2 regions of the Hymenobacter arcticus genome follow, and region 1 is predicted to be linked to the other one. Evidence: riboswitches for the same ligand, from Rfam matches in the RefSeq annotation. Region 1 holds a riboswitch; the other holds the start of a gene.
What was found. Region 1 has a riboswitch for thiamine pyrophosphate ahead of ACYVGC_RS23550 (TonB-dependent receptor). Riboswitches for the same ligand answer to the same signal wherever they lie in the genome.
Positions count from the first base shown of each region.

Region 2: it holds a riboswitch for thiamine pyrophosphate, as region 1 does, so the genes downstream of both, thiS (sulfur carrier protein ThiS) here and ACYVGC_RS23550 (TonB-dependent receptor) in region 1, are expected to answer to the same signal.

Region 1 is NZ_BAAGXF010000024.1:27,445-43,171, forward strand. It holds gene ACYVGC_RS23490 (SGNH/GDSL hydrolase family protein) at 1-1,042, shown strand, start outside; gene hrpB (ATP-dependent RNA helicase) at 1,150-3,864, opposite strand; gene ACYVGC_RS23500 (RloB family protein) at 3,938-4,651, opposite strand; gene ACYVGC_RS23505 (AAA family ATPase) at 4,630-5,988, opposite strand; gene ACYVGC_RS23510 (YqjF family protein) at 6,096-6,857, opposite strand; gene ACYVGC_RS23515 (SMI1/KNR4 family protein) at 6,985-7,893, opposite strand; gene ACYVGC_RS23520 (rhodanese-like domain-containing protein) at 7,966-8,289, opposite strand; gene pnuC (nicotinamide mononucleotide transporter family protein) at 8,342-8,995, shown strand; gene ACYVGC_RS23530 (AAA family ATPase) at 9,018-9,551, shown strand; gene ACYVGC_RS23535 (aldose 1-epimerase family protein) at 9,563-10,447, shown strand; gene ACYVGC_RS23540 (DUF4139 domain-containing protein) at 10,482-12,041, opposite strand; gene ACYVGC_RS23545 (hypothetical protein) at 12,153-12,383, opposite strand; TPP riboswitch at 12,547-12,652, shown strand; gene ACYVGC_RS23550 (TonB-dependent receptor) at 12,711-15,200, shown strand; gene modA (molybdate ABC transporter substrate-binding protein) at 15,374-15,727, shown strand, end outside.
Region 2 is NZ_BAAGXF010000021.1:5,406-21,132, forward strand. It holds gene ACYVGC_RS22560 (hypothetical protein) at 1-535, shown strand, start outside; gene rlmN (23S rRNA (adenine(2503)-C(2))-methyltransferase RlmN) at 543-1,616, opposite strand; gene ACYVGC_RS22570 (hypothetical protein) at 1,677-2,123, opposite strand; TPP riboswitch at 2,304-2,401, shown strand; gene thiS (sulfur carrier protein ThiS) at 2,482-2,685, shown strand; gene thiC (phosphomethylpyrimidine synthase ThiC) at 2,789-4,666, shown strand; gene thiD (bifunctional hydroxymethylpyrimidine kinase/phosphomethylpyrimidine kinase) at 4,759-5,505, shown strand; gene ACYVGC_RS22590 (thiamine phosphate synthase) at 5,510-6,142, shown strand; gene ACYVGC_RS22595 (thiazole synthase) at 6,139-6,912, shown strand; gene thiH (2-iminoacetate synthase ThiH) at 7,049-8,158, shown strand; gene ACYVGC_RS22605 (thiamine phosphate synthase) at 8,116-8,757, opposite strand; gene ACYVGC_RS22610 (thioesterase family protein) at 8,765-9,187, opposite strand; gene mnmC2 (tRNA (5-methylaminomethyl-2-thiouridine)(34)-methyltransferase MnmD) at 9,209-9,925, shown strand; gene ACYVGC_RS22620 (hypothetical protein) at 9,953-10,228, shown strand; gene ACYVGC_RS22625 (DUF2157 domain-containing protein) at 10,239-11,489, shown strand; gene ACYVGC_RS22630 (GDYXXLXY domain-containing protein) at 11,493-12,041, shown strand; gene ACYVGC_RS22635 (ExbD/TolR family protein) at 12,025-12,558, opposite strand; gene ACYVGC_RS22640 (5-formyltetrahydrofolate cyclo-ligase) at 12,656-13,249, opposite strand; gene ACYVGC_RS22645 (XAC2610-related protein) at 13,256-14,140, opposite strand; gene ACYVGC_RS22650 (carboxypeptidase-like regulatory domain-containing protein) at 14,151-15,020, opposite strand; gene ACYVGC_RS22655 (hypothetical protein) at 15,104-15,568, opposite strand; gene bshC (bacillithiol biosynthesis cysteine-adding enzyme BshC) at 15,712-15,727, opposite strand, start outside.

The DNA of each region.
Region 1 (15,727 bases):
CCGCGTGGCCACCCAAAGCACTGATACTTTACCAGCAAATGCTTTGCAGCCGCTGGGCCGCTCGCTGCTCAACCGCGCCCAGCAGCTCGAATTGATAAGCTCGGCGGCGCACGTTGGCTTCAGCTTTGAGGGCCGGGAGTGCCGCATTTTTGCCGCGCTGCCCTCGGGCCAGGGGCACAACTACTTGCAGTACGAGCTAGATGGCGTGTACCAAAAGCGCCTGCGCGTGGAGGGCACTTCGGCCGCGCCGCTGGTGCTCACGGCCCCCACAGCGGGCCGGCATACCGTGTGGATTTACAAAGCCACCGAGGCGCACACCGGCCCCATTGCCATCCAAAAAATCAGCGCCAATAACATCAAAGCGCTCCGTCCGCCCACGGCTCCACTCATCGAGTTTATTGGCAACAGCATCACGTGCGGGGCGGCCGCCGACCCCTCAGAAGTGCCCTGCGGCACCGGCGACTACCACGACCAGCACAACGCCTACCAAGCCTACGGCCCCCGGGTGGCCCGGGCGCTGCACGCCAATTTTTTGCTGAGCAGCGTGAGCGGCATTGGGGCCTACCGCAACTGGAACAGCGACGGCCCTACCATGCCGCAGGTGTACGAGAAGGTCGATTTTCAGGCGGCCAATTCGCAGCGCTGGAACTTCGCCACCTACACGCCGGCCGTGGTCAGCATTGCGCTGGGCACCAACGATTTCAGCAACGGCGACGGCAAAACTACCCGCCTGCCCTTCGACAGCGTCCGGTTTGTAACGAGCTACGCGCAGTTTGTGCAGCTCGTAAAAGCGAAATACCCCCAGGCGCGCATCGCGCTGCTGAGCAGTCCCATGATTTCGGGCAAGAGCCGCGCCACCCTGCAAAACTGCCTGACCGCCATTAAAAGCAAGACTGACGCCGCCTACCCAGCGGCTAAACCCGTGGCCGTTTATTTCTTCCAGCCCATGACTGCCCACGGATGCAGCGGCCACCCCAATGTAGAGGACCACGCCATTCTGGCTAAAGAATTAGCCCCTTTCTTCGAAAAGCTGTTGAAGTAAGTTGCTATATAAAAGCAAGTTGCGTTTATAACGAATGACTTATTTTTAATACTAGCACAACTATTTTTGTACTAGTTTCTGAACTTCTTGTGCCAGCATAAGAAGTTCTAGGACGTTCCGAGCCGCTTTTTAGTGAGCTTAGTTGGAATGTGTTTCATGGGTTCGTCGGGCCAGGGATGGCGAGGATACTTGCCTTTCAGGTCTTTGCGCACCTCAAAATACCCCTTTTCCCAGAAGCTGCGCAGGTCACGCGTTACCTGCGCCGGCCGCCCGCCCGGCGACAGCAGGTGCAGCAGCAGCGGCACTCGGCCGCCGGCCACGGTGGGCGTTTCGGTGAGGCCAAATAATTCTTGCAGCTTCACGGCCAGCACCGGCGCGGCAGGGTCGGCATAATCGAGGGTGACGTGCGAGCCGCTAGGCACTTCGAGGGTGGCGGGGGCGAGGCGGTCCAGCTCCTGGCGCTGGGCCCAGCCGCCGGGCAGCCGCGCCAGTAGCGGCTCGTAGAGGTCGAGACGCTGCACCTGGTCGAGGCTTTTGAGGCCAGCCAGGTGCGGGCCTAGCCAGGTGGGTAGGTCGGCGAGCAAGGTAGCTTCATCGAAAGCTGGCCACTCGATGGCGGCTGAGTCGGTGGCAGCAGGCGGCGCGAGCAACTGCCGCAAAAACTCCAGCCGTTGTTGCAGCTGGCGGGCAGCAGGTGTCCAGTGCAGCTTGTCGAGCCCCGCTTCCTGCAAGTAACCTAGCAGGGCTTGGGTTACCAGCTCAGCATTGGGCTGGCCCATGGCGTTGTCGGCTAGCAGCAGCGCGCCCAAGCGGCGCACCCGGCGGCCCGTTACGCGCTGGGTGGCGGGGTCAAAGCGCACTTCCTCCGTAGTGGTAATCTGCTCGCCGAAAGCCAACTCCAGCTCCTCGCGGTCGAGGGGTGCGGCCAGGGTAGCGCGGGGCGCGCCGGCCGCGCCCGCCAGGTGGGCCACGGCAAAAAAATCGGCCTGCGGGTCCACGTCCTCGGTGCGCAGGCTCACGCGCTGGCCGGTTACCAGGCGCAGGCGGTCGGGGGCCTCGCGTTGGGCCAGCCGGTCGGGGTAAGCGAGCGCGGTGAGCAGGCCTACGGGTGCATTGGTGAAGGAGTGAATGGGGGAAGTCTCTTGCTTAGAGCCCAAGCGGCTTTGCAGGTGGCGGGCCACGTCGCGCACGCGTTGGAGGGTGGCGTGGTGCAAGGCCAAGCCAGGCAGCGGGGCGCGGCCGGTGGCGAAGGCTTCGAGGCGCAGGCGCAGGTCGGGTGGCAGGGGGCGCGGGTCGGTGGGGGTGGCCCAGCGCAGCAGGTCGCGCTCGGCCAGCAAGGCGGCCAGTGCGGCGGCGGCCGGGCCGTGGCCCAGCGCCGCGCCGCGCACCACTAGGTGGCCCAGGCGCGGCGGCAACCCCAACTTGGCCAGTTGGCGGCCGTGGGCGGTGGGCTTAGTTGTTGGGCTAGGAGGGTGGGAGGGTAAGGGGGTAGAAGGAAGTTGGGTAATTATTCCGGCTTGCACTCCCTTTTCCTCATCCTCTTCTACCCCTTTACCCTCTTGCCTTAAAATTCCACCCTGCTCTGTCAACGCCCCCAGCCGCACCAATAGCTCCCGGGCCTGGGCTACAGCAGCGGCGGGCGGCACATCGAGCCAGCGTAGGCTGGTGGGGTCCGTGGCGCCCCACAGGGCCAACTCCAGCACGAGGCCGCTGAGGTCGGCGGTGTGGATTTCGGGGGGGCGGTGAGCGGGTAGGTTGTGGTGCTCGGCTTCCGTCCAGAGGCGGTAGCAGGTGCCGGGAGCGAGGCGGCCGGCGCGGCCCCGGCGCTGGTCGGCGGCGGCGCGGGCTACGGGAACAGTTTCGAGCGAGGTGAAGCCGGTGCGCGGCGCAAAGCGCGGCACGCGCGCAAAGCCACCGTCAATTACCACCCGCACGCCCTCGATGGTGAGGCTGGTTTCGGCAATGCTGGTGGCTAGGATAACCTTGCGCCGGCCGGCTGGGGCGGGGCGCAGGGTGGCGTCCTGGGCGTCGAGTGGCAGTTCGCCGTGCAGCAGGTGCAGGTCGGTATCGGCCGGCAGGCTGTTGCCCAATTTTCTATCGACGCGCTGCAAGTCGGCCACGCCGGGCAGGAACACGAGCACGTCGCCGGCGTGGGCGACCAGGGCGGCGCGTACCTGCGCGGGTACCAGCTCGGCCAGGCGCTCGCCGGGCTTGTTGGGCAGGGCGGCGGCCCGGCGCGGGTCGAGGTAAATTGTCTCCACCGGAAACAGGAAGCCCGCCGACGACACCACCGGCGCGGGTAGCCACTGCCCCAGCCGCTGCGCCTCTAAGGTGGCCGACATTAATAGGATGCGCAGCTCGGGGCGCAGCACGGCCTGGGCATCGAGGGTCAGGGCCAGGCCGAGGTCGGCATTGAGGCTGCGTTCGTGAAATTCGTCAAACACCACGCAGGCCACGTCTTCCAGGGCCGGGTCGTCTTGCAGCATCCGGGTCAGAATGCCCTCCGTAATTACCTCAATGCGCGTGGCCTGCGATACCTTGTTGTCGAGCCGAACGCGGTAGCCCACGGTGCGGCCCACGGGCTCGCCCAGTAGCTGGGCCAGGCGGGCGGCAGCGGCGCGGGCGGCCAGCTGGCGCGGCTCCAGTACCAGTACTTTCTGGTGGGCGGGGCGCCACGCGGCCGCCAGCAGGGCCAGCGGTACTACGGTGGTTTTACCCGCGCCGGGCGGCGCTTCGAGCACGGCGCGCGGGTGGTTTTCCAGGGCCGCCAGCAGCTCGGGCAGCGCAGCTACGACGGGTAAATTGGGGAAAGGTGGAAGCATTAGCTCATAAAGGTCGCCGATATTATTCCTTCCATAAAGTAGATTGATTGAGTAGCAGACGTACGAAAGTGAGCTATTGGTAATATTCTACCCAGCCTTGTAGACTCTGTAGCAGTAAATGAACGCGGGTGCTGGGGTTAGTTTCTAGCAAAGGCTTTTCGCCGTGAGCCGCTAGCAACGCCTCAGCACGGAAATGGGCTTGAGCCTTGTCGCCTAATTCAGATACTGCTTTCAACACAGCAGCCCCTTTGCTCTTTTTGTGGTCGTAACCAGTGGTGGTAAATGAAGAATGTGGACTTAGAGCTTTCGCAAACTGTTTATATATCTCTGCGCGGGTTAGCGGCACAGTGGCATCTACTTCTACGAAATGTAATAGCAGCCACAACTCAAATACTTCGTTGCTGAAGGCCAAGTACATATTTTCTTTCTCCGCCAACTGTAGGGCCTGTGCGAAACGTTCTAGCTTGCCCGGTTCGCGGTCAGCGTCGTCTTTGTCGAAAACAAGCCATACTTCATCTACCTCCTTCTTGGCTTTTAGGCGAAGTGCTGCACGTTCAATAAGAGCCTGCTCTGCCACGCCCATGGGGTCGCGGCCTGTGCCGATAGACTGCACGAAGACCGTATTCTCGGGCAGGTCGGGAAATGCTGTTTCAAAATAAAGCTTTTCAGTAGCCTCGTCTTCACACACAATCAGCACTATGTGTTGATACTGACGCCAGCGCACGGGACGCTTATCCTCTGCAGGAGTACGGCCGCGCCGACTTTTTACTTTACCGGCGTTGGCCATGCAGTGTGTTGTGCTACAAAACGTTGAAAATCAGCGCTGGCCGGAATGGCTCCATAGCGGCCTTCAAGATAACGTTTTTCTTTATCAGTGTCAGGGCGTTCTAAGCCAGCAGCCTTATCATTCCGCTTACCGTTACCAGTCAGAGGTAGGTATTGAAAATCTGATAAAGCGTAGGTCTCGGTACCTTCCCAATTATTTTTCTCCGCAAAGCAAATCTGGTCACGTCGTAATTCAAGATAAGTCAGTAGGTTAGTGTCATGCGTGGCAAAGAGTAATTGGGCCCCCTGAGTATTGGTGGCCGGATTAAGAAATAGATTGACCGTATTCTGGGTGAGTTGTGTGTGCAGGGAAGCCTCAATCTCATCAATTACTAGCACGCCGCCATAAGCCAGCGTCCATATGATAGGGCCGCTTAGTTCAAGTGCTTTCTTGGCTCCAGCCGATTCACGGTCCTCCCATTCCCAACTGCGAGTATGGGTAGTAGGCAGCCCCTTTATATCGTACACTTGATGCGTGGCCATTACTACCGATTTGGTGGCACCTTGTAAAGTTTTCAGCATTTCTCGCCGCATAGCTTTCGGCAGATTAATGGGAAGAAGCTTCTCCTCAAATTGAATACGTTCTACCTCCACACCAAGCACCTGTAGTCCCAATGAGGTTAGATACTCCTGTATAGGTTTAGCCAGGGTGGAATCATGTAGCATCTCGGCAGTAGCCATGCCCTCAAAGTGGGTGTCCAGCCCATCTACTGAACGCAGGCGGGTAAACCACTGCCTCAGTTGTTTCACTTCGGCCACATTATAGCTGTCGCACCACGATAGAAACAGTGAGTTAGGTCGGGTTGACTCAATAGCACCTGATAGCACAGCGGGTTTAGCTTCTAGCCCTGGCTTGGTTTCGATAGTATCTCCTGCGCGTTCGAATAGTGGTACCTCACGACCTATGCTTTTACGGTAGAGCCACTCGCTCACAACCTCAGTGGCATTATAGGCCAGCCCATAACGGTAACGATTATCGTTAACAATAAAAGTTATTTCGAATTCAGTCGGTTTTTTCTCCCAGCCTTGGCGCAACAAAAAAGGGTCGTAAGGTAGCAGGTCTGTTGAAGAGCCTTTAGTCGAACTGCTTATCAAGGCATCTAGTTGACTAATGGCGGCCAATAGGTTGCTTTTGCCACTATCATTAGGTCCGTAAAGCGCTAAAGCATTGAGTGCATTGTGTTTGCCACGCGTTAGTACGTTAGTGGGTATATCTTTATGTTTGGGTTCAGGACGCAAGCTTAGTATTTGCTCTTCGCAAACCGACCGAAAGTTGGTGACTTTAAATTCGAGCAACATGGCGCTTGTTGTTGGTTTTTGTTCAAAACTACACTAGTTCGTGTTAAAAACTGCGTTTATCGCCAGTTGGTCTCAGTGTTCTTGCGCCTAGTGTTAGCTGTTGGCTTCTACACCCGCTGCAAGCGCCACAAGTCCACGCTGAGCGGGCCGCCGGCGTGCAGAATGGGTGGGCTCACTGGCGTGGGCAGGCCGTGGCCCTCGATGAGGTCGGAGTCGTAGTGCAGCAGCTCGGCGGCGCGCAGGGGCCAGGGCTGGTGCGCAATGCGGCCGCGATACAGCTTTTCGCCGCGGCCCGGGCCCTGGCCGCCGGCCGCGTACAGGGCGTAGCGCTCGGTAAGGAAAAACGCCAGCGAGCCCGGCTCGGCGGGCGGCAGGGCCGCGCCCAGTTGCCAGGTGGCGTCAAAGTGGCCGGCGGGCGCACCGTTGTGCACGCGGTCGCCGGTGTAGTGCAGCTGGTCGGCAGCGGGGCGGGCTAGGCTGAGCCGCGCCCGGAAATAGGGCAGGTGAAAAAACGTGCGCGCCGCCCACACCGCCAGCGGATTGCTGGCATCGAGCGAAAAAAACCACACGCCCGGCACGCCATCCAGGTGCACGTAGGTGCGCACGTTGAGCTCCAAAAATTCGCGCACGCCGGGCACGGGAGGCGTCACGCGGCTGCGCACGTCCCACATCCGAAACGGCACCACGGCCAGCCAGGCCGTGCCATCGTGGATATCCACTTGCAGGCGCGCCGGCAGGTGCGGCTGAATGAGCTCGGCCGGCACGGGCCAGTGCATAAACAGCAGGTCGCCCCACTCCTGGTGCATGAGGGGCCGGTCGGCGGGGCGGTCGCGCAGGGCCAGGCGGCCCGGGAGGGTGGGGGAGGACATAGGCAGGGAAGCTAGAGCGAAGGCAGGATGCGCCAAAGGGTACGCCGCCAACCCAGTGGCCGCGGCAGCTGACCTATTAACATAGCCGGGCAAAAAACCGCACCATTACCAACGTAAAAGATACTATCTAGGCCGCCGCCGCGGTAAGCCCCGCGCAAAAATCGGCGAAGGAATCGGCCAGGAAATAGGTGTCGCCTTCTTCCTCCGACGACTCGGGGAACTGCTGGTTGCAGTCCCAGAAATAAACGCCCTGGTCCTCGCCAGTGACAATGTACAGGAGTAGCCCGTTGCTGGTAGCCTTGCCAATAACCAAGGTTGCGGGCTCCAACTCCTCCCGGTACTCCCGCAGCCAAAACCGGGCGTCCTGCGTGCGCTCGGGTTGATTGATACCAAACAAATACTTGATTTTAAGCTGCTTGCCTAATTGCTTGGTGGAAAAGGACCGCTTGTTTAATGCTGAGTTGTCGGCTTGCCGCAAGAAATCCTGGTAGTCGGGCGGCAGCGCGTGCCCCAGCTGTTGCGTCAATTCTTGCAGGGCGCGCTCATTTTCTTGCAGCTGCTCGGTGGCTGATACCACAGCTGGCTGCCACTTATAATCAGTCAGCAAGCCGCAAAACTCGGTGAAGGACGATGCCACCCGAAACGTGTTAGGGGACCCTTTGGCGGTATGCGGGGAGAGGAAGTTATTGTGGTCCCAGTAGTAGATGCCCTGGTCCTCGCCCGAAACGGTGTAGAGTATAAAATTTCCGCCTGGGTCACTGCCGATTAGCAGCGTTTCTTCCGCTATCTCATCCTGGTATTCTTGCAGCCAATAATCCAGCGTGAGTGATTCCGATTCGAGGTTAGTAAGCCCGAAAAAGATATGCATCAGCACATCCTGCGTCAAATCACGCACGAAAAAAACCTGGTTATTCACCTTAGCCCCATTGGTTTGCAGCAAAAACTGGCGGTAGTCGGCGGGCAGCTCAAATCCTATTTCCTCCTCGAAAGCCGCCAGTTCCGGCGCGGTTGTGGTACCCCAGGCAGTGATATTCATGCAGATTGGGTAGGTGGATTAAAGATGCTTGCTCTACTGAGTAGCAAAGATAATTATCAGTAAATGTGCAGTTTAATAAACTGCCACGCTCGGGTCTACCTGAAGGCTCCAGGCGTCGATACCGCCTCTTAAGTTAAGCAGGTTTTCACGGCCCAGGCGGTGCTGCAAGTAGCCCAGTGCCTGTGCCGAGCGCACGCCGTGGTGGCAGATGAGCACCACCGGCCCAGTGGTGCGGATTTCGGCGGCGCGGCGCGGAATTTCGCCCAGCGGAATAAGCACACTGCCCGCAATGCGGCAGTAGTCAAACTCCATTTCCTCGCGCACATCAACGAGCTGGATATCTTCGCCGGCGGCCAGGCGGGCGTGCAAATCGGCAGGGGTGAGGTCGGGCAGCATCACGCAAAAGTACCCCGGCCGGCTACCTTGCGCGGCTTTTTGTGCCTTCGTTATGCTACTGTTTACCCTTGCCAGCCTCTCGGCTGATATCGTGGCCGCCGTGCGCGCCACCACCGCGCTCGAGTGGGTGGCGGTGCTCACGGGCTTTGCCTGCGTGTGGCTGGCGGCCCGCGAGTCGCTCTGGAATTTTCCGGTGGCCATTGTCAGCTGCCTGCTCTACGTGGCTATTTACCACCGGGCGGCCCTGTATTCTGACCGCAATTTGCAGGGGCTTTTCATCGCGCTCAGCGTGTATGGCTGGTACGAGTGGCTGTTTGGGGGCCGGGGCAAAACCCCGCTGGCCGTCACGTACACCTCCCCGGCCGAGTGGGCGCTGGCGGTGGCCTTCGCCACGGCCTACACGCTGGGTTTCGGTTACTACCTGGCCCACCACACCGACTCGGCTTTCCCGTACCTCGACAGCTTTACCACGGGCGTGAGCCTGGTAGCGCAGTTTTTGCTGATGCGTAAGCGTCTGGAAAACTGGTGGTTGTGGATATTGGTAGATATTATCTACGTGCCCATCCTGTGGGTGAAGCACCTGTACCCCACCAGCTTACTCTACGCCCTGTACCTGGCGCTGGCCGCCTACGGCTACTGGCAGTGGCGCGCCGACCTGGGCAAAAAGCCCAGCGTGCCGCTGGCTACCCCAACGGGCGAAAATTAGGATGCTAAATAAGTAATTGTAAATGAGTATTTTGCGAGTTTCTATTACGGGCCCTGAGTCGGCGGGCAAAAGCACCCTGGCCGCGCAGCTGGCGGCGCATTACCACACGCTGTTCGTGCCCGAATACGCCCGCGAGTACCTCGAAGCCCACGGCCCCGCCTACACCCTGGCCGACCTGGAGCTGATTGCCCGCGCCCAACTGGCCGAGGAGGAGCTGCCGGTAGTGCCGAGCCACGGCCTGCTTTTTTGCGATACCGACTTGCTGGTGATTAAAATCTGGGCCGAGAATGCGTTTGGCACCTGCCCAGCCTGGGTGCTGGCCGAGCTGGAAAAGCCCCGCTACGCCCTCACCCTCCTGCTGGCCCCCGACCTGCCCTGGACGCCCGACCCCCTGCGCGAACACCCCGACCCGGCCCAGCGGTGGCACTTTTACGACCTTTATCGGCTCGAATTAGTCCGGCGGCAGTGGCCTTTCGTTAGCATTAGCGGGCCCCCGGCCGAGCGCCTGGCCACTGCCCAGGCGGCCGTCGATGTCCTGCTCGCCCTCTCTACTTAATCGCTGTTTTTATGCCAACGCTCACCTCCGCCACCGCCCACGTCGAAATAGCCCTGCACGGCGCCGAACTCACCAGCTTCACCGACCTGGCCAGCGGCCGCGAACACCTCTGGCAGGCCGACCCAGCGCAGTGGGCCCGCCACGCGCCGCTGCTGTTCCCCATCGTGGGCAAGCTGCCCGGCGACACGTATCTGCATGACGGCCAAGCGTATAAATTGCCGCAGCACGGCTTCGCCCGCGACCAGGAGTTTAGGCTCATCGAGCAAGACGCCCACAGCCTCACCTTGCAGCTAATGGTCAGCGCGGCCAGCAAGCAGGTGTACCCATTCGAGTTTGAGCTGCGGGTGCGCTACGAGTTGCGCGGCCGCGTGCTCACCGTGGGCTGGCACGTGCGCAACCCCGCCGCCGCCAGCCAGGATTTACTGTTCAGCATCGGCGCGCATCCGGCGTTTGTGTGCCCCTTGCAGCCCGCGGCGGGCGAGCAATTTGGCGACTACGCCTTTCACTTCGACCACCCCGTCACCTTGCAGCGCCATCTGCTAGCCAGCGGCCTGCGCAACGGCGAAACTGCACCCGTACTCACTCAGCAAGCTGCGCTACCGCTGAGTTATGAGCTGTTTGCCGACGATGCGCTGGTGTTCGACCAGTTCGATTTCACCCGCCTCACGCTGCAAAAAGCCGACAAAACCGGCCCCTTCGTGCGCATGCAGTTCGACGGCTTTCCTTACCTCGGCCTCTGGACCAAAGGCCCCGGCGCGGCGTTTGTGTGCATTGAACCCTGGCAGGGCGTGGCCAGCCCCGTGGGCCAGCCTCAGGAGTTGCGCGACAAAGAAGGCATTCTGACCCTAGCGCCCAGCCAGATGTTCGATACCAGCTATACCATTGAGATTGGGTAAGTCCTGAGTGTAGTAAAAAGCACGCCAGTCGGTGTTATCGAAACTTCGGGTTGGAGATATGCACCCGGTGGTTAATTATTTCCACGTTCTTATCCTTGGGGTAATCGACCTGGAAAGTGAAGCGCAGGCGCTGGCTGGTGCCGGGTGGCAGCGCCACCAGCCAGGTGAGCTTGCCGCTGCGCTCGTCGAGCTGCGCCCCACTCATTTCGAGCACCTTCACATTAATTTCCTTTTCCTCGGAAATGGGTACCTGGTCGAGCAGGCGCAGGCGCACGGCTTCTGGGTGGTTGTTGCGCACGTTCAGCTCGTATACCAGGCGCACGCGGCGCTTGTCGCTCAGTGGCACGTTGCCGCTAAAATCTTCGAGCTTGGCGCGGCCCACTACCAGCAAGGGGTCATGGCCCAAGGCCACTTCGAGCGAGTCGTTGTAGGCGCGCTCATCAAGGTCGGTATTTCCTACAAACACGCCATCGTGAAACACGCGGGCGTGGTCGGCCAGCTGCAAGCCCTCCCAGCCCGAGACTTTGGTTTGCAAAAACACGTTTTCCGACACGCGCGGCACCGCCAGGTATTCGGGGCGGCCGGGCAGGGCCACGGCGGGCAGTGTCAGCTCGCGGCGGCCATTTGCGGGCAGCGTCACTAGCTCGGGCACTTCGTAGCGCACGCCCTGCGTCACCACGGCCGGGCGGCCCTTGGCGGTGCCCTTCACCACAAACTCGTCTACGCGGCCCTCGCCACTATGGTCGCCACCCCTAAAGTCTAGTTCCCAGGGCTGTAGGTCGGGCCGCGATACATCGTCTACGGCGTAGCGCATCAGCACCACCCGCACGCGCTGCCAAGGCAGCCCCGAGCGGTTGGCGAGCCGCCCGTGGGTGATAAATTTCACCTCGCTGCCGCGCTCATTGGCCCGAATATCGAGCCGGGGCAGCCACGGGGAGCGCGCCGCTAAGTAATAGTGCACCGTTAGGGCTACGCTGCCGGCGCGGGCGGCCCGCACCACCAGCACCTGCCGGTCGCCATCGCCCCGCTCATTGGCCCGCGGGCCGAGCTGTGTCACCTGCGTTTTGAGCGTACTCAAGCGGCTTTGCAGGCGGTCGGTTTCCTGCTGAATGATGGGCAGGCGGGTGCGCATCAGGGCGGCCCCCTTCTGCACCTCGGCGCTCCAGTTGGCCTGGGTGCCCGAGGGCAGCGTCTGATTAGCCAGCAAAAAGGCTTTTTCCTGCTGCAAGCCTTGCAGCTCGCCTTCCAAGGTGTGTTGCTCGGCCTCGGCGCGTGCCAGGCTATCGACGGCAGTGGGGTTGAGCGCTACCGAGGCCGGGGCCTGTTCGTCGTCTTCGTCAATGGACAGTAGCTCGGCGCCGTCGCCCAGTTGCACCTCCATGGCATCGGCATCGAGGCGGGGCGAGAGGCCACTCACCAGCACCCGGTTGAGGCCAGCGGCCAGCGTCACCGGGGCTTGGTGCTCAAGCGCCGTACCGTTGAGGTACACCGTGACGCGGGTGAGCGGCGGCTTCACGGTTACGCGGGGCGTTTGGGCCGCACCCATGAGGGCCGCCAGCAGGCCCGGAAAAAGTAATAGGTAGCGATGGGGCATAAAGGGCAAACCGGCCAGAAAAGCCAGTGCCGCAAAGCTGCATCACAAAATTTAGTTAATGTAATAATTCAGCAGCCGCCAGCCAGAATGAACGGCTGAAACCTTGGTTGCTCACACCTCCACCGGGCGGCGGCGGTTGTAGTCGGGCTCCCAGTCGTTGATGGGGCGCGAGATGCCGGGCGGCAGGTCGATATCGGGCAGGCCGGGGTCGTGGGGCTCGCCGCCACCATCGTCGCCGCCCGAGGAGGGCGGCGGGGGCGGCGGCACCCGGCGGCGCCTAGGCAGCACCAGGAAAAAGGTGAACAAAGCCAGCAGGAAAACGGCGCAAAGGAGCTGGTGCATAACAAGAAAGCCGATAGCGAGTACGCGAAATAACGAGCGGGTGCTGCCCCTCCCCAACGCAAGAAATCAAGTCTGCGTTGCTGGTTGCCGCATCTGCTAAGATAACTACTAGCTAGTAAACCAACCTTGCCCGGCGGGCGGGGCGGGGCAGGCCGTATCTTTGCGTCATGTTTAGGGGTGCTGGCCAGGGAAACCCGGCCGGCTGAGATGACACCCATTGAACCTGAACCGGGTAATGCCGGCGCAGGGAACAAACAATCCGCGAACGTTTTTGCCTGCGCGCCGACCCCTGGCGGGCGGGCGCGTGGTTTTTTTCGTCGTTATTTTTTGAAAACTGTACGTATTGCGGGTACGGCGCTGCTGGCGCTGGCCGCCGCTTCGGCGTGGGCCCAAGGCCCCGTGGCCGGCACAATTACCGATGCCCAAACGGGCACGGCGCTGCCTGGCGCCACCATTTTGCTCGATGGCGCGGCCATTGGGGTCACCAGCGCCGCGGGCACTTTTAATCTATCGGCAGTGGGGGCGGGCAGCCATGAGCTGCGCATCACGTTTTTGGGCTACGAGCCACTGGTGCGGCAAGTGCAAGGACAAGTAACTGAGCAGCAAATTGTTGCCAGGCTTCGGCCGGGGGGCGTGCTCACGGGCGAGGCGCTCATTACGGCTACGCGGGCCAGCGACCGTACCGCCACGGTGTACACCAACCTCAGCAAGCAGGACCTCAACAAGCGCAACTTCGGCCAGGACCTGCCTTATCTACTTGACCAAACGCCCTCGGTAGTTGTGACGTCCGATGCCGGGGCGGGCGTGGGCTACACCGATATCCGTATTCGAGGCACGAGCAGCACGGGCATTAACACCACCATCAATGGCGTGCCCTTGAACGACCCAGAATCGCACGGCTCTTTCCTGGTGAATCTACCCGATTTAGCGTCCTCCATCAACAGCATTCAGGTGCAGCGCGGCGTGGGCACCAGCCAGAACGGGAGCGCGGCCTTCGGGGCCAGCCTCAACATCTCGACCCTCGACAACCGCCGCGAGGCCTACGCCGAAACCCAGAACAGCTACGGCTCCTTCAACACCTGGAAAAATAACGTGTCGTTTGGTACCGGGCTGGTAGGCAAGTACTTCACCGTGGATGGCCGGCTCTCGCGCATCAGCAGCGATGGCTACATGAACCGGGCGGCCTCCGATTTAAAGTCGTATTACTTCGCCGCGGGCTACCAGCAGAAGAATACGCTGATTAAGTTCATCACCTTCTCGGGCCGCGAAAAAACCTACCAGGCCTGGAACGGCGTGCCCGAGCCGGCCCTCACCGGCAACCAAGCCCAGCTTCAGACCTACCTCGACAACGGCGAGCTGAGTGCCGCCGATGCGGCGCGGGTGCTAGCCGAAGGCCGCCGCTACAGCTACTACACCTACGACAACCAGACCGACAACTACCAGCAAAACCACTACCAGTTGCACCTCTCGCAGGGCCTGGGCAGCAGCTGGAACCTGGGCGCGGCGCTGCATCTCACGCGTGGCTTTGGCTACTACGAAAGCTACCGCGCCAACCGCAAATTTGCCGATTATAACTTGCCCGACGTGGTGCTGGGCGGCGATACCCTCACCCGCACCAACCTCATCGACCGCAAGTGGCTTGATAACTACTTCTACGGCGGCACCTTCGCGCTCAATTACCAGCCCAAGGACAACGACAAGTTCCAGGCCACGCTGGGCGGCGGCTGGAACCGCTTCGACAACGACCACTACGGCGAGATAATCTGGGCCCAATACGCCAGCACCAGCTTCCCCGGCCAGCGCTACTACTTCAACACGGCCCGCAAAACCGACTTCAACGCCTACGCCCGCGCCACCTACCAGGCGCTGCCCTGGCTGGGTTTGTACGGCGACATGCAGGTGCGCCGTATCCTCTATCGTATTGACGGCGTGGAGGATAGCCAAAACGACGTAGCCACTCGCGCCAACTACACCTTCTTCAACCCCAAAGCCGGCGCCACGGCGGCCCTCGGCCACGGCCAGCAGCTCTACGCCAGCTTCGCCGTGGGCCAGCGCGAGCCCGTGCGCGCCGACTTCACCGACCGCCAGGTCGGCTACGCCCCCGCCCAGGCCGAGCGTCTGCTCGATTTTGAGGCCGGCTACCGCTTCACCCGCGCCGACCTCATCCTGCTGGGCCCGCGCACCGCCGTGCGTGTCGAGGCCAATTACTTCGACATGACCTACCGCAACCAGCTGGTAGCCACCGGCCAGCTCAACGACGTAGGCACCGCCCTGCGCACCAACGTGGCCCGCAGCTACCGCCGCGGCGTGGAGCTCACCGGCTTCATCTCGGCCAATGATAAAATCAGCCTCAGCAGCACCGTCACGCTCAGCCGCAACCGCATCCTGGACTACTACGATGTAACCTACGATGCGAATTACGCGCCCGTGGTGGCCGCCGAAGGCCGCACCACCACCATCTCCTACTCGCCCTCGGCCATCACGGCGCACACCCTGGAGGGCCAGCCGCTGAAAGGCCTGCGCCTGGCGCTGCTCTACAAAACGGTGAGCCGCCAGTACCTCGACAACTCGACCAACGAAGGCCGGAGTATCCAGCCGTACCAAGTGCTCGATTTCCGGCTACGCTACGCGCTGCACCCATCGTTTATGAAGGAAATCGAACTGGCTTTACTGGTTAGCAACGTGCTCAACCGCGAGTACGCGGCCAATGGTTACACCTACGGCTACGTGGGCGCCAGCGGCAACCAGGAAACATTCAACTGGTACTACCCCCAGGCCACCCGTAATTTCCTGGCCTCGGTGAATTTGCGGTTTTAGTGGGGGTGTTGCCAAGCTGCATTTCCCGCGAATCTCCGCGGAAAATATACAGTGCGTAAAGTGCATAAGTAAAGCCTGGGTCTGACGGCTCAGGCTTTCTTGTGCCCAAAACCTTGCGCTGGTCAGGGTTGTATATTCGCGTACCTAACGCGCTGGCCTTTGGCGGCTCTCCCATGCTTCGATTATTTCTTCTTTTACTCCTGCTGCTGAGCAGCTGGCGGCCCGCCACCGCCCAGGCCAGCAGTGCCAGCACCGCGCCCATCACCATTGCCGCCGCCGCCGACTTGAAATACGTGCTCGATTCACTGGTCACGATTTTTAATCGCCAGCACCCGCAGGGCCGCGTCACGGTCGTGTACGGCTCGTCGGGCAAGTTCTACGAGCAGCTGAGTCACGGCGCGCCGTTCGACATGTTTTTCTCGGCCGATAGCGACTACCCGCGCCGCTTGCAGCAGGCGGGTCTCACAGCCGGCACGCCGCAGCCCTACGCCCTGGGCCGCCTCGTGCTGTGGAGTAAGAAGCTGAAC
Region 2 (15,727 bases), on a different contig from region 1:
AGCCGAAATTCAGCTTACCGACTTTTACCTGCTGAGTGCTAACTACGGGGTAACCAACAACTTATCAGTGGGGCTAACGGTACCCCTCTCGATAGGAAACGATTATTTCTTGGCCCTGACTCCCAAGTTTAGCGTGCCGGTGGCCGATAAGCTCCGCGTGGGCGCGGGGGCGCTGCTTGGGTTTGGCAAACTCGATGAAAACCAGCTGCGGGGCGGAGGAATCGGCTACGGACTAGCCACCTACGGCACCGCCAACACCAGCCTGACGCTGGGGCTGGGCTACGCGGTATTGCCAAAAAGCCTTGATAATTCGCCCTTGCTCGTAGTAGGCGGCACTATTCGGGTGGCGCGGCGGGTATTTTTAACGGATGAAACTTACGTTGTGCGCGGCTACACTACTTCCATCCTGGGCGTGCGCCTGGCCGGCCCGCAGCTGAGTGTGGGGGCGGGCGTACTCTACGGCCCCCTCCTCTACGATATTTATTTCCCGCTGCCGCACCTAGACGTCACCTACCGCTTCGGCAAGGCGAAGTAGCCGGGGGCTAAGCAGCCTCGGCCTTCTCCTTATTGGCCAGTTGGCCGCAGGCCGCGTCAATGTCCTTGCCCCGGCTGCGGCGGATGTTGGTTTGCACGCCGCGGTCGGCCAGGTACTTGTGGAAGGCCGTGATTTTGTCGGCCTCCGCGTTCTGGTAAGCGGCGTTTTCGATGGGGTTGTACTCGATAAGGTTAATCTTGCAGGGCAGCCACTTGCTGATGATGTAGAGCTCAGCGGCGTCTTGCAGGGTATCGTTAAAGCCATCGAACACAATGTATTCGTAGGTCACTTTGCGGCCCGTTTTCTCGTGGTAGTATTGCAGCGCCTCCTTGAGGGCGGCCAGCGAGTTGGCCTCGTTGATGGGCATTATCTCGTTGCGCTTCACGTCGTTGGGGGCGTGCAGGCTCAGGGCGAGGTTGGCCTTGATGTCGTCGTCGGCCAGCTTCTTTATCATCTTGGCGATGCCCGCCGTGCTGATGGTGATGCGGCGCGGGGCCATGTTGAGGCCATCGGGCGCGGTGATGCGGCGCACGCTTTCCACCACGTTGGCGTAGTTGAGCAGCGGCTCGCCCATGCCCATGTACACAATGTTGGTGAGCGGCGTACCGTACTGAGCCTCACACTGTTCGCGGATGCGCACCACCTGGTCGTATATCTCGGCCGCGTCGAGGTTGCGCTTGCGGTCCATGTAGCCGGTGGCGCAAAACTTGCACGTGAGCGAGCAGCCCACCTGCGAGCTGATGCAGGCCGTCATGCGCGTGTCGTGCGGAATGAGCACGCCCTCCACAATGTTGCCATCGTGCAGCCGGAAGGCCGACTTGATGGTACCATCGTTCGAGAGCTGCTGGTTTTGCACGGCCACGCCGTTTATCACGAAGTTTGCGGCCAGCAACTCGCGGGTAGCCAGCGAGATGTTGTTCATTTCCTCGAACGAGCCGGCCGTGTTTTTCCACAGCCATTCCGTCACCTGCTTGGCGCGGAAAGGCTTTTCGCCATTCGCCACCATAAACGCCTTGAGGTCGTCGGGCGAGGTTTTGCGGATGTCGCGTTTAGCGGGGGCGAGTTCGAGTTCCAGTAACATAGTGCAAAAATACAACGGGTCAAGGGTTTGGGTTCCTTGAGCCTAGAAAGTATGGGCTATTTACAATGCTTCAAACAACTTTACTGTGAGTTTTACTGTCACACAGCGGCCATTTTGACTACCGGGCTTGGCTCTGGCTAGTTTGCGAGCTGCTGCTACAATTGCGGCTTCGCACCCAGCCGGTAGCTCGGGCAAGGTGCGTTTAGCAGTTTGGCTTCCACTAGTTTCTGCCTTGTTCCAACTCATCGCATCATAAATAACGCCACTAGGCCCCACTATCAACTGCACAAGTACCGGGCGACCAGGAGTAGCACAACTAGTGCCATTGCTGGCCACTGAAAACTCTCGTCGTAAGTCGGCTGTGAGCGCTACCAGACCACCACCCGGATAGACGGGCATGCGCTCAACGAATATGTACACCTTGCTTGAATCGCTGGGTATGCGCTGTGCCGTGGCGGGCAGAGCAAAGTATAGTAGTGCTACTAGAAAATAAATCAGGTGTTTCATAAACAATAAGGTTAGTGCTCATGGTAGATGCCCATGACACTAATAATGCATAATCGGCCAAGCATTAGTTGTGAATAGATGGCTTTCTTAATCAAGACTTAGTAGGTTTATGTTGAATAAAATTCCGGCAAAAGCAGCCTAACTCAGCCAACGCTTAGCTCCCGCCGCCTACCTTCGCCGCATAAACTTTAGGGGTGCTTTGCGCAAGCAAGGCTGAGACGATACCCTCCGAACCTGAACCAGATAATGCTGGCGAAGGGAAAAGTACTGGTCCGCCCGCGGCTGCCTTTTGGGGCGTGCCGTGGCCGGCGCCGCCTAGTGTTTATGGCCTGCCCTTGTCCCAACTAACGCTAGTTGCATGGTTTGCTACGTAAACAATTCTGAGCACGAAGCCGCTGATAATCAGGGGCTAGCCGATTTGCTCGCCGCCCTGGGCCATACCCAGACGCGTGGCCTCGCCGTGGCCATCAACGACGTGGTGGTGCCCCGCGCCGAGTGGGCCAGCCACGCCGTGCAGCCCCACGACCGCCTCACCCTCATCCGCGCCACGCAGGGCGGGTAATCTCAATTATCATTTATTAGTGAACAGTGAGCAATTGCTTGCGTCGCATAAATAATTGATAATCAAATAATTGTGAACCGGTACCCACCACTCATTTTTTCAGATGAAGCAAAAAGACCACGCCCCCCAGCAGACGCTGGTGGAGCGCCAGCCGCTCACGGGCTCGCGCAAGATTTACGTGCCGGGTAAGCTGCACCCGCACATTCGGGTGGCAATGCGCGAAATTGTGCTGGCCGATACCGAGCGCAAGTTCGATTTTGGGTTTCCGTCGGAGCCGAACGCGCCCGTGACGGTGTACGACACTAGCGGGCCCTATACCGACCCGAACGTCGAAATTGAACTCAAAAAAGGGCTGCCGCGCCTGCGCAAAAGCTGGATACTCGGGCGCGGCGATGTGGAGCAGCTCGCCGGCACTACCTCGGACTACGGCCAGCAGCGCGCCGCCGATAACAGTCTGGACCACTTGCGCTTCGAGCACATTGCCACGCCGCTGCGCGCCAAGGCTGGGGCCAACGTCAGCCAAATGCACTACGCCAAGCAGGGGATTATCACGCCCGAGATGGAGTACATCGCCATCCGCGAGAACCAGCGCTTCGACGAGTTACCCGCCGATGACCCGCTGCGCACGCAGCACCGCGGCCACAGCTTCGGGGCCAATACGCCGGAAGGGCACATTACGGCCGAGTTTGTGCGGCAGGAAGTGGCGGCCGGGCGGGCGGTTATCCCCAGCAACATCAACCACCCGGAGAGCGAGCCGATGATTATCGGGCGCAATTTTCTGGTGAAAATCAATACCAATATCGGCAACTCGGCCGTAACCTCATCCATTGAGCAAGAGGTAGATAAGGCCGTGTGGAGTTGCCGCTGGGGCGGCGACACGCTCATGGACCTCAGCACCGGCAAGAACATCCACGAAACCCGCGAGTGGATTATTCGCAACTGCCCGGTGCCGGTGGGTACGGTGCCCATCTACCAGGCCCTGGAGAAGGTGAACGGCAAGGCCGAGGACCTCACCTGGGAGCTGTTCAGAGACACGCTCATCGAGCAGGCCGAGCAGGGCGTGGACTACTTCACGATTCACGCGGGCGTGCTGTTGCGCTACGTGCCTCTGACGGCCAAGCGCGTGACTGGCATTGTGTCGCGCGGGGGCTCCATTATGGCCAAGTGGTGCCTGGCGCACCACCGGGAGAGCTTTCTGTACACGCACTTCGAGGAGATTTGTGAGATAATGAAGGCCTACGACGTGGCCTTCTCTTTGGGCGATGGCCTGCGCCCCGGCTCCATTGCCGACGCCAACGACGAGGCGCAGTTTGCCGAGCTGGAAACCCTGGGTGAGCTCACCAAAATAGCCTGGGCCCACGACGTGCAGGTGATGATAGAAGGTCCCGGCCACGTGCCCATGCACCTCATTAAAGAGAACATGGACAAGCAGTTGCGCGAGTGCCACGAGGCGCCCTTCTACACCCTGGGGCCGCTGACGACGGACATTGCCCCGGGCTACGACCACATCACCTCGGCCATTGGCGCGGCCATGATTGGGTGGTTTGGCACCGCCATGCTCTGCTACGTGACGCCCAAGGAGCACCTGGGCCTGCCCAACAAGCAGGACGTGAAGGATGGCGTAATTGCCTACAAGATAGCCGCCCACGCCGCCGACCTCGCCAAGGGCCACCCCGGCGCACAGTATCGCGACAACGCTCTGAGTAAGGCCCGCTTCGAGTTTCGCTGGGAAGACCAGTTCAACCTGAGCCTCGACCCCGACACGGCCCGCGAATACCACGACGAAACCCTGCCCGCCGAAGGGGCCAAGGTGGCGCACTTCTGCTCGATGTGCGGCCCGCACTTCTGCTCCATGAAAATCACGCAGGAAGTGCGCGACTACGCGGCCAAGCAGGACCTCACGGCGGCGCAGGTATTGACGGAGGGGCTACGCGAGAAGTCGCGCGAGTTCGTGGCCCAGGGCAGCGAGATTTATCTGTGAGGTAGCGTGGACTCTGCGAGTCCGCGCGTGTGAACGATTTGCGAGAACTACCCACGCGCGGACTCACAGAGTCCACGCTACCTCCTTTGCCTATGCGCCCCTACGCCCTCACCATTGCCGGCTTCGACCCCAGCGCCGGGGCCGGCGCGCTGGCCGACGTCAAGACGCTGGAAGCCAGCGGCGTGTATGGCCTGGCCGCCTGCACCGCCCTCACGGTGCAGAACGACGTAACGTTTGAGCGCGTGAGCTGGGTGCCGCTGGCCGACATCCAAGCCCAAGTTCGGCTGCTACTAGCACGGTTTGCCGTTGGCTTCGTCAAAATCGGCTTAACGGAGAGCCTGCCTGTTTTACTGGAGCTAATCAGCTGGCTAAAAGCGCATAACCCGGCCATCCAAATCGTCTGGGACCCGGTGCTGAAGGCCACGGCCGGCTACGAGTTTCACGCCCGGCCCGCAGCAGAGCTGCTGCAAGCTATCTGCCGGGAGCTGGCCCTCATCACGCCCAACCGGCCCGAGGCGCTGCGCCTACTGCCCGCCGCTACCCCCGAGGAGGCGGCCGAAACACTGGCTGCCTGGTGCCCGGTGCTGCTGAAGGGCGGCCACGCCAAGGGCGCGCTAGCCACCGATGTGCTGCGGACGGGCAACGCCCGCCACGAATTTTCGGCCCCGCGCCTACTCCACGGAGCCAAGCACGGCAGCGGCTGCGTGCTGTCGGCGGCAGTGCTGGGCCGGCTGGCGCTGGGCAACGACTTGCCCAGTGCCTGCCGAGCAGGCAAGGCATATGCCGCCGCGTTTTTGGGTAGCAACGATACGCTGCTGGGCTACCACTTTGGCAATTAATAACATGAAAATCAGCAACCTGCATTACATCACCACCAATGCCCAGGCGGCCGAGCTGGCCTGCCGGGGCGGCGTACGCTGGGTGCAGCTACGGGTAAAAAACCTGCCCGCTGCCGAGTGGCGGCAACGTGCCCTGGCTACGCAGGCTGTGTGCCGCCACCACGGGGCCACGCTCATTATCAACGATAACCCGGCGCTGGCCCTCGAAATTGGGGCCGACGGGGTGCACCTGGGCCAGCAGGATATGCCGCCCACCGAGGCGCGCACGCTGCTGGGGCCAGGCTTTATCATCGGCGGCACGGCCAACACGTTTGCCGACATCGAGGCGCTGGTGGCGGCCGGCGTGGAGTACATCGGCCTGGGCCCGTTTCGCTTCACGGCTACCAAAGAAAAGCTGAGCCCGATTTTGGGCCTGGCGGGCTACACCGAGTTGTTGGCGCAGTGCCGGGCGGGCGGCCATACGGTGCCCATTGTGGGCATTGGTGGGGTGGAGCTAGCCGATATGGCGGCGCTGCGGGCCACGGGCCTGCACGGCGTAGCCGTGGCGGGCGCCATCGGCCACGCCGCCGACCCCATGGCCACAGCCGCGCTTTTTATAGCCGAAGCAGCTGATAACTACTACGTAACAACCGCATGAAAACGCAATCGCTAGTAATTGCCGGCCGCACCTTCACCTCACGCCTGTTCACGGGCACGGGCAAGTTCAGCTCGTCGGCGCTGATGGAGGAGGCCCTGCTGGCCTCCGGCTCGGAGCTGGTGACGGTGGCCCTCAAACGGGTGGACGTAACCAACGCCGATGACGATATCCTGCGTCACCTGGGCCACCCGCAGTTCAGCCTGCTGCCCAATACCTCGGGGGTGCGCACGGCGCGCGAGGCTGTGTTTGCCGCGCAGCTCGCCCGCGAGGCGCTCGAAACCAACTGGCTCAAGCTCGAAATTCACCCCGACCCCAAGTACCTGCTGCCCGACCCCATCGAAACCCTGCGCGCCGCCGAGGAGCTGGTGAAGCTGGGCTTCGTAGTGCTGCCCTACATCCACGCCGACCCGGTGCTGTGCAAGCGCCTGGAAGAAGTGGGCGTGGCCGCCGTGATGCCGCTCGGCTCCCCCATCGGCTCCAATAAAGGCTTACTAACCAGAGATTTCCTGGAAATAATAATTGGCCAGAGCCGGGTGCCGGTGGTGATTGATGCGGGCCTGGGCGCGCCCTCGCACGCCGCCGCCGCCCTGGAAATGGGGGCCGACGCGGTGCTCGTGAACACGGCCATTGCCGTGGCCGGGCAGCCGGTAGCGATGGCTACGGCTTTTAAAATGGCCGTGGAGGCTGGCCGGCTGGCCTACGAGGCGCGGCTGGCCGCGCCGGTAGCCGAGGCGGTGGCCAGCTCGCCGCTCACGGCTTTTTTGGATTGATTATCAATCGCTTGTCATTGCGAGCGCAACGCAGTGGAGCGCGGCAATCGCACCCGAACGAAGAACAAACGACGATGTGCTGGTGCGATTGCCGCGCTCCACTGCGTTGCGCTCGCAATGACAAATTTTCTCAGTTATGAGCTTCCGCCCCGTTTTTGAGGCCCACCCCTGGGAGGAGGTGAAGGCCAGCATCTACGCCAAAACCAGCGCCGACGTGGCCCGCGCCCTGGCCGCGCCGCGCCGCACCCTGGACGATTTCAAGGCCCTAATTTCGCCCGCCGCCGCGCCCTTTCTGGAGCAAATGGCGCAGCTCAGCCACCGGCGCACGCGCCAACGCTTTGGCAACACCATGCAGCTGTATGCGCCGCTCTACCTCAGCAACGAATGCCAGAATATCTGCACATACTGCGGCTTTAGCCTAGATAATAAAATAGCCCGCCGCACCCTCAGTAGCGTGGAAATGCTGGCCGAGGCAGCCGTACTCAAAAACTGGGGCTACGACCACGTGCTGCTCGTAACCGGCGAGGCCAACCAGACCGTGGGCGTCGATTATCTGGAAAAAGCCCTGCACACGCTGCGCCCGCACTTTGCCCAGCTGTCGATGGAAGTGCAGCCGCTCGACCAGGCCGACTACGAGCGCCTCCTCCCCGCGGGCCTGCATACGGTGCTCGTGTACCAGGAAACCTACCACCAGGACGATTACAAAAAGCACCACCCCAAGGGCAAAAAGTCGAACTTCCACTACCGCCTCGACACGCCTGACCGGCTGGGCCGGGCCGGCATCCACAAGCTGGGGCTGGGCGTGCTCATCGGCCTCGAAGACTGGCGCACCGACTGCTTCTACACCGCGCTCCACCTTGATTACCTGGAGAGTACGTACTGGCAAACCCGGTACAGCCTTTCCTTCCCGCGCCTGCGGCCGGCCGAGGGCCTGCTGCAACCCAAGGTGGAGATGAGCAACCGCGAGCTGGTGCAGCTCATTTGCGCGTACCGGCTGCTCAATGAGGAGGTCGAGCTATCGCTCTCGACCCGCGAGACGCCGGCCTTCCGCGACCAGGCTATTAAGCTGGGAATCACCAGTATCAGCGCGGGCTCGAAGACCAACCCCGGCGGCTACGCCGTGGCCCCCGAGTCGCTGGAGCAGTTCGAGATTTCGGATGAGCGCAGCCCCGCCGAGGTGGCCGCCATGCTGCGCCGCCAGGGCTACGAGCCAGTGTGGAAGGACTGGGACGCAGCACTGGCGTAGCCCGCCAGCTGCTGCCATGCCCTTACCGGGTCGGCGCTGCCCCACACGCAGCCCAGCACAGCCGCGCCCGCAAAGCCCGCTTCTTGTACCAGGCTAATATTCTGACTATCAACACCGCCCAGCGCCAGCACCTGCGGCCGGTAGCCCGCCCGGCCAGCCAGCTTTTGCAAAAAAGCCCGCACCTCAGTTAACTCAAAAGCCCGTGCGTAGCCCACCTTGCTGATGCTGTCGAAAATGGGGCTCAGAAACACGTAGTCGTAGCGCCGCCGGTGCCGGCTGATTTCGGCCAGTGAGTGAAACGACGTGGAGAGGGTTTGCCCCGGCAGCAGCGCCGGGCGGCGGGCGGTGGCCAACCGCCCGGCAGTGGTAAGGTGCAACCCATCAAGCTGATAGCTACGCACCAGCTCGGGGTGGCCGTGCAGCACCAGGCGCGCCCGAAACTGCGGCGGCAGCGCTTCGATGAGCGCGGCTACCTGGCCGGCCGGCCAGCCGGGCTTGCGCAGGTGCAGGCGGGGCACGCCCTGCGCCAGCAGCTCGGTGAGCAGGCGGGGCTCGTTGGGCAGGGCCGTGGGGGCCGTAATAAGTAGCAGGCGAAACATAGACCGCTTAGCCGACTTGGGCCGCTAGCTCGGGCGGCAGCGGCCGCAGCTTGCGGGTGGTGTAGTCGAAGCAGAGCATCCCGGTTTTAGCGCGGGCCACTTCTTTATTAATCTGATTTTTAACCTGATACATAATATCAAACCCGTACTTATTGGGGTCGTTGGCGGCCAGCGCGATGGTGAGCACGTCGCCGTGAAACGCTTCGGCCTTGTACTCAATCGCCACATCAACCAGGATGAAGCCTTGCCGGGTGGTAGGGTCAAACTCGGCCGCGCCTATGTGGGCCAAAAACTGCACCCGCGCCTCGTGCAGGAGGCTCAGCAGCGCGTCGTTGCCGAGGTGCGCGCCGTAGTTGAGGTCGGTGATGCGAACGGGAATCGTCACCGCGAAGCCAAAGCTGGCGGGCAAACTTACTTTTACGCGGGGCATCTTTTCAGTGAATAAGTAGCAATGAGCAGTGAGCAATCCGACTACGCGTCAAAAATAGAGGTGCGCGCCACCGCCGACGGCTCGCCCACGCTCTACGTGCCGGCCCTCGATGAGCACTACCACAGTACGCACGGCGCGGCGCAGGAGTCGCGCCACGTGTTTATTGAGGCGGGACTAGCGCCACTGCTGGCAGCAGGGCTAGGGCATCCAGACGAGGGGCCGCTACACATTTTGGAGGTGGGCCTCGGCACCGGCCTCAACGCACTGCTAACACTGGAAGTGGCTAGGGTAGCCAAAGCTATAATTGACTACGACGGTTACGAGACTATTCCTTTGCCACTCACCGTCATGGCTGCACTAGCACCACAATGGGATTATAGTATAGCACTCAAATCAGCCTTTAAACAATTACATGCGGCTCCCTGGAACATGATGCTAGAAATTGATGAAACGCTCTTTCTAACTAAGATTCAACAACCAGTGCAACAGTCTGACTTAGGCACTGACCTATATAACCTCATCTACTTCGACGCCTTTGCCCCCGAAAAACAGCCCGAGCTGTGGACCGAAGCCGTATTTGCCAAAATCTACGCCGCCGCCGCGCCCGGCGCGGTGCTGGTGAGCTACTGCGCGCAGGGCCAGTTTCGGCGCAACCTGCGGGCCGCGGGCTGGCTTACCGAAAAACTGCCCGGCCCGCCCGGTAAGCGCGAAATGACCCGCGCCCGTAAACCATTTTAACTATTTGTCATTCTTAATCTTAGCTTTATGCCTGCTTCTTCCCCCATCGAAATTTATTGCCCGGCCTGCCAGTGGGAGCCCGATGGCGGGGCGCATTGGCAGTGCCGCTGCGGCCACGTCTGGAATACGTTTGAGACGGCGGGCACCTGCCCCAAGTGCCACTACCGCTGGGTTGTGACCACATGCCCGCCCCGGCCGGGCGGCTGCGGCGTCACGTCGGCGCACATCGACTGGTACCACGGCCTTGATGCGCTGGTAGAAGAGCTGGTGGAAGCGGCGATACCCACGCAAGTGGTCGTTTAGTACCCCTAGCATGAGCCGTAAATTTCTCGAAACCGAAAGCCCGGCCTGGGTTAGCGAGGGCCTCATCAGCGAGGACCAGCGCCAGCGCCTGCTGGTCCGCTACCCGCCCGAGCTGGTGCAGGCGGTGGGCTTGTTGCCGCTGTTGGGCAGCATACTGGTGGGGCTGAGCGCGCTGAGCGTGGTGGCCGCCAACTGGCAGAGCCTGCCCACCGCCGTGCGGCTGGGGCTGCTGCTGGGGAGCATGCTGGCGGCCTACGCGGCCGGCGAATACTTCCTCCGGCGCGGCAACCGGCGGGTGGGCCACGGCCTGCTGGGTTTGGGTTTGGTGCTATTCGGGGCCGGCATTATCCTTACTAGCCAGCTCTACCAGCTGGTGGGCTACGATGTGAGCGGCTTGCTGGCGTGGGTGGTAGCAGGCGTGCTGCTCAGTTATTTATATGATAGCCAGAGCCTTGTGCTACTACCCATAGTCATTGGGGCGGCGGTGCAGACGTACTGCACCCAGGCGCTGGGCACGTTCAGCTACGCTACCGTGGCGCTGGTGGCGCTGGGCAGCGGCTACCGCTGGTGGCGCCGGCCCGACCCGCTGGTGGCCACCATCCTGGCCTTGGGGCTGCTGTGGCAGGCGGCGCTGTGGGTGGCGCTCAGCCACGCCAAAATCACTTGGTTTTTTATTCCGGCCATGCTCGTGTACGCGGCCGGCGACTGGCACCGCGACCGTGCCGCCGGCCGCGCCCTGCAAGGGCCGCCGCTGGTAGCGGCCTATTTATTTGCGTTGGGCCTGGCGCTGTTTGGCGAAACCGACCAGTACGCCGGGCTGCTGCGGCCGCCGGTGCTGGCCTACCTGGGGGCGCTGGCGGTGGTGTTTGGGCTGTCGGTGGCGGGCAAGCGGGCGCGGGGCATTTTGGGTAGCTTGCCCGATTGGCTGTTGCTGCTGCCGGGCTTTTACCTGCCGGGCGGTCTGCCGCTAGCCATTGCCACGCTGGTGGTGCTGTATGCCCACGCTGGCTCGGTGCTGGCCCGCGCTCACCGCTCGGGCGAGGCGGGGCAATTAACGTTGGGCACGGTGCTGTTTGTGGTGGCTACCATGGTGGCGTATTTCAAATTGACCTGGGCTTTTCTGGATAAGTCGCTGTTCTTCTTAATTGGCGGCGTGCTGCTGCTGAGCTTGAGCTGGTATCTGCGCCGCCGCAATGCCCAGCGGCTGGCGGCCGGCGCGGCCGCCGTCACGGCCACCCCCGAAGCTCCTAAACCAGCGTAACCTATGCTCACGCGCACTTCTCCTTCGCACCGAATGCTGCTGCGCCTGCTCGTGGCGGCGCAGGTGCTCTACGTGCTGGGCGTGGCCGGGGCCGGCTACGCCACCACGGCCTACGGCCAGCATATCTGGCTGAGCACCAGCCCCGTCGATTTGCACGGCTTGCAGTACGAAAGCTTCGTGCGCCTGCGCTACACCGCCGCCGCGGCCCCGCTCACGGCCTGGCACGGCGCGGGCCCGCCCCAGCGCCGGCAGTCGGTGTACGTGCTGCTGAACGCGGTGCCGGACCCCGACAGCCTCGCCACCGTGGCTGGCGTCTACGACAAAACCCTGAGCCCCGGCGCGGGCCAGGCCGTGCTGCGCGGCTGGGTTACCGACGTGTACCCGCGCACCCTGGGCCTGCGCTACAACCTGGAGCGCTACTACGTGCCCGGCGACAGCCCCCTGCGCCTGGGCAAAACCAGCCCCGCGGTGCGCGTGCGCGTCAGCATCGCGCCTTGGGGCCAGGCCCGCATCGAGCGCGTAGAGCTCCTGCGGGCTACTGCCGCTCGCTAGGGGGCAGCAGCTGGCGGTCGGCGGCCGTGAGGTCGGTGAGGGCATATTTCGTCTGGCCAGTGATATTCATCTCGTCCAGAATATCCACCATGTCGCTGTACTTGGCTTTGGGGCCGGCTTTGATAAGCACCATAGGCCCAGGCTTCTGGCGACCCCGCGCCAGCAGCGCCTGCCGAATACCATGCGGTCCAAAATCGGTGGTGTGCAGCGTAGGCACTGCCACGCTCGGGTCGGCGGGCGCGTTTAGCCCAAAGTAGTAAAACACCCGGTGCCCCGCACCCAGCACAATGGTCATGGCACGCGACGCTCGCAGGGGCTCGTTCTGGTCAGCTGACTGCGGTTTCACTGGCATGGTGAGCTGCATCACGCGGGGCTTTGCGAAGGTGGTGGTCAGCATAAAGAATGTGAGCAGCAGAAACGCCAGGTCCACCATCGGCGTCATGTCGAGGCGAAAGTTGTGCTTGCGGACGCGCGGTTTTTTGCCGGCTTTAGGGGCGGGTTGGTCAATGGCAGCCATCAGGATAGGGGATTGGGGATTGGGAATGAGGCCGATGCCCGCGCCGCGCCTCCGCAGCGCTACCACAAGCAGCAGCTACCCGACTGATGCCCCGCCGTTAGAAATTCCACACGCCGCCCGGCGTAATAAGGGCGTGCAGCGGTACGTCGGTGGGCAGCACGTCGGCCAGCGCGGGCACCGGCGCACCCTCCAGTAAGCTCAGGCCGATGAAAACCGCCCCGGGCCGGCACTGGGTCAGAAACCGGTCGTAGAAGCCCCCGCCGTAGCCCACGCGCTGGCCCTGCTGGTCGCAGGCCAGCAGCGGCACCAGCACCGCATCGAGCTGCGCGGGCAGCACCTCGGTGGCCGGGTCGGGGGCGGGCTCCGGAATACCCCAGCGGTTGAGCAGCAACGGCGTGCTGGCAGTTAACGCGTAGTGCTTCAACGAAATACCGTCTGCCTGCACTACGGGTGCGGCCAGGCGCAGGACGGGCCACTCGGCCCAGAGACGGCGAATCAGCAACCAGGTATCGGGCTCGTTTTTGCGGGCCAGCGGCAAAAAAACGTGCAGCCAGCGCCACGCACCCACCGGAAACTGCGCTACCAGCTGGTCGCGGAGCTGCGCGCTGCGCTGGGCTACGTCGGCGGGTAGCAGGGCTTGGCGGCGGGCCAAGGCGGCGCGGCGCAGGGCGGCTTTGGTGAGCGGCTGCATAGCGGGTTATTGGCAGGCGCTGAAGGGCCGCTCCACCAAGGTTTGCTTTTTCTCGTCCCAGCGGTAGCAGTGGCGGGCTAGGGCTACCAGCTTGTTATTCACCACCTTATACTCCACGTTGGTTACCGAAGAGCCGGCGCAGCAGGAATTATGCTCGTACACGCGGCGCTTCTTGGCATCAAATTCCAGCGACGTACCCGTGTAGCTGCTGGCTACGTACCGCTTTTTGGCGGGGTCATACAGGTAGTAGAGGCTGGAGGTATTGGGCCCCGCGTAGCTGCTCTCAAATACCGAAAAATCGGGCAGACCGTCGAAGTTGTAGTCGCCCACCGTCACGCTGTAAATACCCATCGGCTGGCCCTCCAACGTCAGGTGTTGCAGCACGCGGCTGGTTTTTTTCTCCACCAGGTTCAGCCCACTCACAGCCCCGTCGTCCTCCCCTTTTCCGTTACCCAGCACCACTTTGAAATAGCTGTTCGGCAGGCTCTCAGCTTGCAGCAGCCCAAGGCCGGCTTCACCAGCCGCCACTGCGGCGCGCTGCGTAAGCACCACCGGCAATTGCCGGCCAGTAGCTAGGCTGCGCCAGGTGCCGGTGAGCTGGTGAGCCCCCGCCGCAAAGGCCGGAATGGTGAGCGTGGCGGTGGGCTTGCCATAAGCATCCGGCTCGGTGAGGGTGAGCGCACCCTGCTTTAGCCGGCCGCTGAGCTTAATCGGCGTGCCGATTTTAGTATACAAATAGACTCCCACCGGCTGGTTGTCGTCCACCGAGTTCAGGGCCAGCTCGATGGAGGCCGTGCCCACCGTGCCCACGTAGGCGGCCTGGCCCACGGCCGCAGTGGCGGAGCCGGCCAGCAGTCCGGCAACACTCAGAAGCTGAAAATAGCTCTTCATAGACTCGGTATTAATCCTGCACGGTAGCGTAAAAACTCACCTTGGGCTGCATGCCGGCCAGCACAGCCCCGGCCGAGAGGCGCTCCCAGGCATCCTGGCTCACGGCCCGGTAGTAAATGTCGTTGTTGGCGTAGCCCAGACCCGCTGAAAAGGCAAAGTCCTTGTGGGGCGTCACGGCGCTGGAGCCGGCAACCCATTCCACAGCCAGAAAGAAATCGTCATCTAACAACAGCTTATCGCTGGTTAAGTCAATGATAATCGGACCTTTACTAGTAGCCGGCGTGGTGCGCACCACCACTTCACGGCGCAGCAGCTTGTCATCGCTCGGCTTGCCATTGGCCCGCAGGCGGTAGATATTAACGCGAAAGGCGAAGTCGCTCCCGTGGTTGTAGGCCACGTTGAACTTGACGTTGAGCACCCGGCTCGGCGCGTGCTTGAGGTGGATGATGGTGCCGATTTCGGCCCCCAGGTCCTTGGCATTGCTCACCGTGAGCGTGGTCGTTTCGGAGTCACCGTCGAAGCCCAGCGTGCGCGTGCGCCGGAGCGTGTTGGTGCCCGCCACCCGCACTTCGGCCAGCGCCACGGCGGCCGCGGTGAGGGCCACCGCCGGCTGGGCCCGCAGCTGCCGCAGCGTGAGCAGGCGCGGCTGGTAGCCCAGGTACGACACCCGCACGGTATCATTGGCCAGGCTTTCCTGAAACGCTAAGCCGTACTGCCCCTGCTCGTTGCTGACGGTGCCCAGCGCCTTGCCCACCACGCCGATGTTCACAAACGGCAGCGGCTGCCCGGTGCGGGCATCCGTCACGCGCCCAGTTATGGGTTGGGCACCGGCCGCGACGACCAGCAACCAGAAAAACACGAGCAGCGAATAGCGAAACATAGCCACAAAGAAAGAGCCCAGCGCCGGGGCGGCGCTAGGCTCTGGTAGATGCGGGGTGGCGGTTATCGGTTGCCTCTAGCAACTTACTTTACTACTACTTGGGCTTTGGCTTTACTCAAACGGCAGTCCAAATCATCGACTAATTGCTGCCAATGAGCAATAGCATTAGCCGTGATGATGCCGCCATTTTTTCCACGCAAAGAAGGATGCAAACGCTGGTTGTGCGACCAATTTTTATCATTGTCTTTATCCCGTTCGGCTTTAGAGTCAGGAGTAGTTCGATTAAGCCAGTAGCGCAACTCACGGACATAATCGGTAAGCTTTTCTCCCAAATAATCTACTATGGCTTCGGACGTAGCAGGTATATAGCCAGGGCCGCTACAGCCACATGAGTGGTAGGTGATACCCACAGAATATAAATTACACAAGTGATGCCAAGCCTTTACATCATCTTTAGACGGCGATTCAAAGTCAAGGCCCATGCTCGCCGTTAGTTGCCCGCATTCCGGACACTTAGCAGCTATTGATTCTGTTTCGTCGCGCGCCACGTCGTGTAGGAGTCGGCGTTTAAATGTCTTACGACAAGTAAAGCAAGCATAGTGCGATTTATAAGCAGTCATAGCGTAGCGACACATAGAGAAAATAATTAAAGGTGATTATTATGCTAAGCTAGCTACGACTACCCGCTTTTCTACCCCTCCTGCACC